DNA from 2 places in the Pseudoduganella sp. jia 9 genome. Region 1 is predicted to be linked to the other one. Evidence: riboswitches for the same ligand, from Rfam matches in the RefSeq annotation. Region 1 holds a riboswitch; the other holds the start of a gene.
What was found. A riboswitch is a leader RNA that binds a small molecule or an ion and turns the genes downstream of it on or off. The one in region 1 is predicted to bind cobalamin.
Positions count from the first base shown of each region.

Region 2: linked by a shared signal. The riboswitch ahead of ACY34H_RS17480 (energy-coupling factor ABC transporter permease) and the one ahead of ACY34H_RS10880 (cobaltochelatase subunit CobN) in region 1 are both predicted to bind cobalamin.

Region 1 covers NZ_JBUPWE010000007.1:264,791-269,256, reverse strand. Annotated here, with positions in the region: gene ACY34H_RS10890 (ABC transporter permease) at 1-80, shown strand, start outside; gene ACY34H_RS10885 (DUF3526 domain-containing protein) at 77-1,435, shown strand; cobalamin riboswitch at 1,454-1,674, shown strand; gene ACY34H_RS10880 (cobaltochelatase subunit CobN) at 1,784-4,466, shown strand, end outside.
Region 2 covers NZ_JBUPWE010000012.1:173,453-177,918, forward strand. Annotated here, with positions in the region: gene ACY34H_RS17470 (cbb3-type cytochrome c oxidase subunit I) at 1-612, shown strand, start outside; gene ACY34H_RS17475 (c-type cytochrome) at 609-1,394, shown strand; cobalamin riboswitch at 1,472-1,678, shown strand; gene ACY34H_RS17480 (energy-coupling factor ABC transporter permease) at 1,798-2,478, shown strand; gene ACY34H_RS17485 (energy-coupling factor ABC transporter substrate-binding protein) at 2,475-2,786, shown strand; gene cbiQ (cobalt ECF transporter T component CbiQ) at 2,776-3,510, shown strand; gene ACY34H_RS17495 (energy-coupling factor ABC transporter ATP-binding protein) at 3,507-4,394, shown strand; gene cobM (precorrin-4 C(11)-methyltransferase) at 4,391-4,466, shown strand, end outside.

The sequences.
Region 1 (4,466 bases):
CGATGCTGGCGCTGTGGCTGGCGGCACTGGCTGCATCGGCCTGGATACTGGCTGGCCGCCTGGGGAGGGTCGTGCGATGAACTGGCGGTCGTTCGAATTGCGCCTGGTGCTGCGTTCGCGGCTGTCCGCCGGTGCCTTGCTGCTGCTGTTGCTGCTGTCCGCGCTGGCCGTCTGGTCCGGCATGCATGAAGTGGAGCGCCAGCGGCAGACCATCGCCCGCCTGGCCCCGCTGCATGAAGGAGACGTGGCCGCGCTGGCGGCCCGCTACCCGGACAGCAAGGATGCCGGCAGTCCGGCCTACTACACCTTCTACAACACCTGGGATCCGCCGTCCGACGCGGCATTCCTGGCACTGGGGCTGCGCGACGTGGCGCCGTACGTGCTGCGCATCCGCGCGCTGGGGCTGCAGGCCCAGCTCTACGAAGGCGAAACGTTCAACCCGGAGGTGGCGCTGCCGGGCCGCTTCGACTACGCATTCGTGCTGATCTACCTGGCGCCGCTGTTCGCCATCGCGCTGCTGCACGACCTGGTATCGGGAGAACGGCAGTCGGGCCGCCTGCGGCTGGTGCTGGCGATGCCGGATGCACGGCGGCTGTGGTGGCGCCGCGTCGGGCTGCGTTATGCGCTGCTGCTCGTCTGCCTGGCCATGCCGGTGTGCGTGGGCGCGGCAATGTCCGCCACCGGTCTCGCGACATTGTTCATCGTGGTGGCGGTGACGGCGGCCTGCCTGGCCTTCTGGACCGGCCTTTCCCTGCTGGTCGCCATGCGCCACTGGCGCTCCGTCACGAACGCCACGGTGCTGATGGGCACCTGGGCCATGCTGACGCTCGTGCTGCCGGCGCTGGCCAACGTGGCGCTGACCCGGGCGATTCCCGTAAACCAGGGCGTCGACCTGATGCTGGCGCAGCGGCAGACCGTGCACGGCGCGTGGGAAGTGCCGCGTGACGAAACGATGCGCAAGTTCGTCGCCACCCATCCGGAATGGAAAGACCGTGCCGCCGTGCCGCCCGGCTTCCACTGGAAATGGTATTTCGCCTTCCACCAGGTGGGCGACGAAAGCGTGGCCGAGGATGTACGCACATATCGCGACGGGCTGCTGGCACGGCAGGCATGGACCGACCGGCTCGGCTGGCTGCTGCCGGGCGTGGGCGCGCAGGCCGTGCTGCACCGGCTGGCCGGCACCGACCTGCCCGCGCAACTGGCCTACCAGGACGCCATCGTGGCGTTCCACCGGCAGATCCGCGAGTTCTACTATCCGTACCTGTTCAACGACCGGCCGTTCGGCACCGCCGATTTCGCCAGGCGGCCGTCGTTCGCGCCGGGCGTGGCGGCTGGCATGCCGGGATGGGGCGCAATGGCCGCCGTGCTCCTGCTGGCGGGAGCGGTGCTGGCGGCGGGGCTGTGGCGGCTGGGCCGCCTGCGGATGACAAATTAGCCTCAACCCATGTAGAATCCGCCGCTTGATGTGAACGGTGCCCTCCCGCCTGCCGGCTGGAGGGTGAAACGGGAAGCCGGTGACGCGCGGGATCTCCATCCCCCGCCAGTCCGGCGCAGCCCCCGCTGCTGTGAGCCTGACGACCTCGTTCGACCCGCCACTGTGCCACGTGCACGGGAAGGCAGGAACGGGGAAGGAAGAAGGCAAGCCAGAAGACCGGCCGTTCGCGAAAAAAAGGTGCTTGGCCCGGGGTGTGGCCTTGCCTGTGGCGTTTCTATTTGTTTCAAGCCTTTTCCCTGGACCGGCGGCATGGCATCGCAGGGAAAATGCCGACCGTTCGGAAGACCATTGACTATCTCCCCACTCGTGCGCGCGCTGCTTGCGCTGCTGTGTTTCCTGGCCTGCGCGCGCGGCCATGCGGCCACGCTGTTCGCGATCGTCACCGAGCGCGCCGCGCCGGTGGCGATCGAGGCCGCGCACCGCCACCTCGCCCTGCATCCGAAGGACCGCATCGAACTGCGCACGCCGGCGCAATGGATGGCGCTGGACGAGCGCGAGGTGGCGCGGCTGGTCGGCGGGGCGGACACCATCCTGGCCGTGTCGCTGTTCGGCGATCCTGCCCACCGCCTGAAGACCGCGCTGGCGCGCCACGCGAAGCCGCGCGCGGCGGTGCTGGCATTCAACGGCGAGGCAGGGCTCAGCCTGATGAGCCGGGACGGTCACGGCGCGATGGCCGGGTTTTCACCCGACACGCTGCGCGACCTGTCGACCGAGAACCCGCCGCCGGCCGCGCTGCAGGCCGCCGAGGCGCATCCGGCCGCACCGCACTGGCTGGCGGCGCGCCGCGTGTGGCAGGCCGGCGGCGTCGACAACACCGCGGCGCTGCTGGCCCACCGGCTGCACCCGGCCACGCCGCTGGCCGGCCCGCAACCGGAACCGGTGCTGCGCGTGCGCGTCGGGCGGCGCGAACTGGCCGCTGATGCCGCCTGGGGCAACGGCGCGCGGCTGGGATTGACGGCACGGCCGGCCGTGGTGGTGCTGGACCTGTCGAACATGGATGCGGCCGTGCCAGCTGCCGTGTGCGCGCGCATCGAGGCCGGTGGCCAGCCGTGCGTGCAGGTGCTCACGCGCTGGGGCGGCGCCTCGCGCCAGGCGCTGGAACGGCTGCCGGAACTGGTGGCGCCGGCAAGGCCGGCGGCGCTGGTGGTGCTGCAGGATTTCGTGGTCGGCGCGGCCGAAGGGCGTGAAGCCGTCGCCGAAGCGCTCAAGCGCCTCGATGTCCCGGTATTCAAGGCCATCCGGCTGTCCGACCGCACCGCGCTGCAATGGCGCCTGTCGCCGGACGGCCTGCCGCCCGATTCGGTGCAGTACCGCGTGGCGCTGCCCGAACTGCAGGGGATCGGCCAGCCGATCGTGGTGGCGGCGCTGGGCCAGGCACAGCGCGACAGGGTGACCGGCATCGAGAACCGCCCGCCGGTCGTGCTGAATGCCGAAGCCGGCCGGCTGGCGGCGCGCGTCACCCGCTGGCTGGCATTGCGCGGCAAGCCCAACCGCGACAAGCGCGTGGCGCTGGTCTATTACAACCACCCGCCGGGCCGCCAGAACATCGGCGCCGACAACCTGGACGTGCCAGCCTCGCTGTTCGACATGCTCCATGCGCTGAAAAACGCCGGCTACACCGTCGGCGAGCTGCCGGCGTCGCCAGAGGCCCTGCTGGACCGGATCATGGCGCATGGCGTCAACCTGCCGGAAGACCGCGCCGGCCTGCGCGAGCTGGCCGGCACGGTCAATACGGTCAGTGCGGCCGACTATGCGACATGGTTCGGCACCCTGTCGCCGCGCGTGCAGCGCGAAATGACCGGCGGCCTGCTGGGCCGCCTGCATGCCGACGTGCTGGAAGCGGAGAAGGCCGGCGAATGGCTGCTGGGGCGCAAGCAGGTCGACGTGATCGTCAAGGAACTGCAGCATTTGGTCGAAGGCGCCGACCATCCCCGGCGCGAGGCGGCGATGCGCGGCCTGGCAGCGCTGGGTGACGGGTATCGCGCCTGCCTGGACGTGCGCGCGCCGCGCCGCTGCGCCACGCTGGAGCCGCTGAACCGCGAGCTGTCCGGCTACGGCATCGAAGGCCTGAAAGGGTGGGGCGCCGCGCCCGGCAGGATCATGGTCGACCAGGGCAGGATGCTGGTGCCGGGCCTCGTGTTCGGCAATGTGTTCATCGGCCCGCAGCCGCCGCGCGGCTGGGAGGTGGACGAGGAACTGCTGCACGCGAACACCAGCATCACGCCGCCGCACCAGTACCTGGGCTTCTATCACTGGGTGCGCGACCGCTTCGGGGCCGACGCGCTGGTGCACGTGGGGCGCCATTCCACCTACGAATTCCTGCCGGGCAAAGCGGTGGGCCTGGCCGCCGACGACTATCCGAGCCTGATCGCCGGCGACCTGCCGGGCATCTATCCGTACATCGTCGACGGTGTCGGCGAAGGCACGCAGGCCAAGCGGCGCGGGCTGGCGGTGATCGTCGATCACCTGACGCCGCCGCTGGCCAGCACGCCGCTGTACGACGACCTGCTCGCACTGCGCCAGGTGGTGGAAAGCTACGAGGCGGCCAGCTCGGAATCGCTGAAGACGCAGGCGGCCAGCCTGATGCGCGAACGGGTCGCCGCGCTGAACCTGAAGGCGGAACTGGAAGCATCGATGGCAGACGTGCTGGAAGTGCGCGGCATCGGCTACGACGCGGCCGACGACGACCTGCTGGCGCACGAGATCGGCCACTACCTGACCAAGCTGCAGGAAAAATTCATGCCGCACGGGCTGCACGTCTTCGGCCGGCAATGGAAACAGGAATCGATCGACCTGATGCTGGCGTCGATGAAGAAGGGCGGCGTCGAGGGACCGGAGGTGGCGGCGAAGCTGGCCGATTCGCCGCGCCTGGAGATGCGGGCGCTGCTGGCCGGGCTGGATGGCCGCTACATCGAACCGGGCAAGGGCAACGATCCGCTGCGTTCGCCCGAGGCACTGCCGACCGGGCGCA
Region 2 (4,466 bases), on a different contig from region 1:
CTGGGCTTCGGCGGGGCAGGGGGCCTGATCAACATGAGCTACCAGCTCGACTTCGCCATCCACAACACGCAGTGGATCACCGGGCACTTCCACCTGATCTTCGGCGGGGCGATCGTGATCATGTACTTCGCGCTGGCCTACGACCTGTGGCCCCATCTCACCGGCCGCGAGCTGAAGAACGGCCGGGCGATGCGCTGGCAGCTGTGGCTGTGGTTCGTCGGCATGATCGTGCTGACGTTCCCGTGGCACGTGGTGGGCATCCTCGGCATGCCGCGCCGGATGGCCTATTTCGACTACAGCGATCCGCATATTGCGCCGCAGGCCATCACCGTGATCATCACCTTCATCGGCGGCCTGCTGCTGGTGGTCTCCGGCCTGCTGTTCCTGCTGGTGCTGGCGCGCGGCCACCGCAGCGCGCTCGTTGCGCTGCCCGAATTCACGTTCAGCCAGACGGTGCACGCCGAGCGCACGCCGGCCGCGCTGAACGGCTACGCGATCTGGCTGGCGCTGATGATCGGGCTGTCGGTCGTCAACTACGGCTTCCCGATCATGCAGCTGATGGCGCTGCCGCAGACATCCGTGCCGGCCGTGCCGATCGGGAGCCAGCCATGAATTCCGAAAAATCGTTCTCGCTGCGGAACCGCTGGTTCACCGGCAGCGTGCTGGCGCTGCTGGCCATCGCGCTGCTGGCGGCGCTGGTCGGCTTCGTCTGGGTGCCGCGTGCGCAGGCGCGCGATGCGATGACGAGCATGTGGGAATCGATCTGCCGCGCCGCCGGCGTACCCGGCCGGTACTACACCGCGGCGCTGGACGACACCGGGCGCCGCTCCAGCGACGTGATCGTGATGGCGCAGATGATGGCGCCGGCCGACAGCGCATCGATCGGCCGCGGCGCCACGCTGGCGATGCAGTGCACGATGTGCCATGGCGCGCGGGGAATGAGTCCCGCCGGCTCGCCGCACCTGGCCGGCCAGCCCGCCGCCGCCACCTATAAACAGCTGCGCGACTATCAATCCGGCCACCGGGCCAGCGCCATCATGCGCCCGCTGGTGGAGGAACTGTCCGACACGGACATGCGCGACCTGGCCGCGTACTACGCCTACCTGCCGCGCGAACGGCTGGCCGACCCGATCGACCAGCACACGCCGCGCCTGGTACGCAACGGCGACCCGATGCGCAACGTGGGCGCCTGCGCATCCTGCCATGCGATCGAAGTAAAGAAGCCGGCATCGCCATGGCTCGACGGCCTGCCCGAATCGTACCTGCACCAGCAGCTGCTGGCCTTCCGCGACGGTACTCGGCGCAACGACGTCAATGCGCAGATGCGCAACGCGGTGCGCAATCTTTCGGACCAGGAGGTGGCGCAGCTGGCCCGCTATTACGCGGCCAGATAGGAGGAAGCCGGAGCGCCGCCGCGGATACTGGAACGCCGGACGGCGCAGCAAAGTGCTGTACCTTTTCCGGCCCGATGAGTTACCATGCGCGCTTGGGTGCGCTCTTTCCGTTCGGGAAGGGCGTTAAACGGGAAACCGGTGAAGCCGCCATGCGGCCATTCCGGTGCAGCCCCCGCTGCTGTAAGCCTGACGGACTCCGCCAACAAGCCACTGCGATACTCGCGGGAAGGCGCGGAAGAAGAATGACGGCGAGCCAGAATACCGGCCCAAGCAAGTCAGCACCATTCCCCGGGGTGACGGGAAGCCGCTGTCGATTCGGCTTGCCGTCCGTGCTCCGTCTCGACCGTCTTTCTTTTTCGATCCCCGCCGGTGCTCATATTGACCATTCGACGGGAGGTTTCGAATGCACATCATGGAAGGTTTCCTGCCGCCCGCGCACGCGCTGGGCTGGTCGGCTGTTTCCGTTTCGTTCCTGGCCTGGGGCCTGCGTTCCATGGGGCGCGACCTGCGCCGGCATCCGGAGCACCGCATGCTGTTCGGTGTCGCCGCCGCGTTCGCGTTCCTGCTGTCGGCGCTGAAGCTGCCGTCGGTGACGGGCAGCTGCTCGCATCCCACCGGCGTGGGCCTTGGCGCCTTGCTGTTCGGTCCCGCTTCGATGGTGCCGGTAGGCTTCGTGGTACTGCTGTTCCAGGCACTGCTGCTGGCCCATGGCGGCATCACGACCCTGGGTGCCAACGTGTTCTCGATGGCCGTGGTCGGCCCCTTCGTTGCCTATGGCGTGTTCCGCGCCGCGGCCGCGATGGGCATGTCCCGCTCCTTCGCCGTGTTCGCGGCGGCCTGCCTCGGTGACCTCGCCACGTATGCCACCACTTCGCTGCAGCTGGCCTGGGCTTTCCCCGACCCGCTGGGCGGCGTGCAGGCTTCGCTGCTCAGGTTCGGCGGCATCTTTGCCCTGACTCAGGTGCCGATCGCGATCAGCGAAGGCATGCTGACGGTGCTGGTAGTGAACGCGGTCGCCAGGTTCCACGGTGCGGAACTTTCCGCCGCGCCCGTCTTTGCGCACGCCCGGAGCAAGCCGGCATGAGAGCGCGTTCCTGGATGTTGTGGACGGTGCTCGCCCTGTCGACGGTGCTGCCGCTGTGGATCGCCGGCGGTGCGGACTTCGGCGGGGCCGACGATCTCGCACGGCAGGCGATCGGCACGCTGGCGCCGCACTACCAGCCCTGGTTCCACCCGGTGTTCGAGCCGGCCAGCGGCGAAATCGCGTCGCTGCTGTTCGCCTTGCAGGCAGCGCTTGGCGCCGGCGTGATCGGCTACTGGCTCGGCCTGTCGGTGGGACGCGAACGCGCGCGCAAGGCAGAGATCGAGGCAAGGGAGCGCCATGCTGATTGATTCGGCTGCCTACGCGAGCCACTGGCGCGCCATCGCACCGTCGGCCAAGGCACTGTTCGCGTGTGCCGGCGTTGCCGCCGCCTGGATCGCCCACAGCCCCGGCGCGCTGGCCATGCTCGCTGCCGTGCTGGTGCTGTGCACTGTCGTGGGCGCGCGCGTGCCGCTGCGCACCCTGCTGGCGGCGGCACTGGCGCCGTTCGGCTTCCTGCTGCTGGCCTGCCTGGCGATGCTGGCCGGGCCCGACCTCCAGGGCGACTGGCACTGGCGCGCAGCGATGCTGCCGGTGGCCGCACGTACCGCATTGCGGTCGCTGGCCATCCTGGCCGCGCTGCTCGGCCTTGTGCTGACCACGCCGCTGCCCGACCTGCTGGCGCTGCTGCGCCGCCTGCGCGTCCCCGAACTGCTGCTCGACCTGATGGCGCTGTGCTACCGCATGGTTGCCGTGCTGCGCCAGGCCTGGGACGACGGTGTCGAGGCGCAGCGCGCGCGGCAGGGCTATCGCGGCTGGCACCAGGCGTGGCGTTCGACCGGGATGCTGGCCGGCCATCTGGCATTGCAGGTGTGGCAGCGTGCCGCGGCATTGCAGATGGCGGCGGATGCGCGTTCGTACAGCGGCACGCTGCGCTTCCTGCCGGTGGCCCATCCGCAGGCGCGGCGCCAGAACGCGCGGGCCGTGCTGGCCGGCGTGCTGCTGGTCGCGCTGGCCGCGGGAGACCGCTGGTGAGCGCGCCGCCCGTCCTCGAACTCGCCGGTGTCGACTACGTCTACCCGGATGGCAGCGCCGGACTGCGCGGCTGCAGCCTGGCACTGGGGCGCGGGCGCCGCCATGCGCTGCTGGGCGCGAACGGCGCCGGCAAGACGACCGTGCTGCGGCACCTGAACGGCCTGCTGCGGCCGGCGGCCGGCACGCTGCTGCATGACGGCCAGGCTGTCGGCCGTGGCAGGGCCGCATCGAACGCGCTGCGGCGCTGCGTCGGCCTGGTGTTCCAGGACCCGGATCGCCAGCTGTTCGCCGCGCACGTCGAAGAAGACGTGTCGTTCGGCCCGCTCAACCTCGGCCTCGACGCAGCCACCGTGCGCGCGCGGGTGGCCGCCGCGCTCGATGCCGTCGGCTTGTCCGCTCACGCCGGCCGCGCCATCCATCACCTGAGCTTTGGCCAGAAAAAGCGCGTCTGCATCGCCGGCGTGCTGGCCATGGAACCACAGGTCCTGTTGCTGGACGAGCCGATGGCGGGGCTCGACGCACCGATGCAGGCGGCCCTGGCGGCGCTGCTCGACCGGCTGGCGGCACGTGGCATCACCGTCATGCTGTCGACCCATGACGCCGACTTCGCGCTCGGCTGGGCCGACGACGTGCACCTGATGGCGGCGGGGCGCTGCATCGCGTCCGGCCCGGCGCTGCAACTGGCGCAACGCGCCGACCTGCTCGGGCAGGCCGGTCATGACGTGCCGCAGTCCGTGGCGCTTCATCGGGAGCTGGTGGCGCTCGGCGTCCTCGGCGCCGACCCGCCGCCGCGCAGCGTGCCGGCACTGCTTGCCGCACTGCGTGCCCTGCGCGCGGTACCGGGCCCGGAACATCTCCAACAACCAGGAAGGACAATGGCATGACGATCGCAATTCCCGGCAAGGTCTGGTTCGTGGGCGCCGGCCCGGGCGATCCGGAGCTCGTCACCGTCAAGG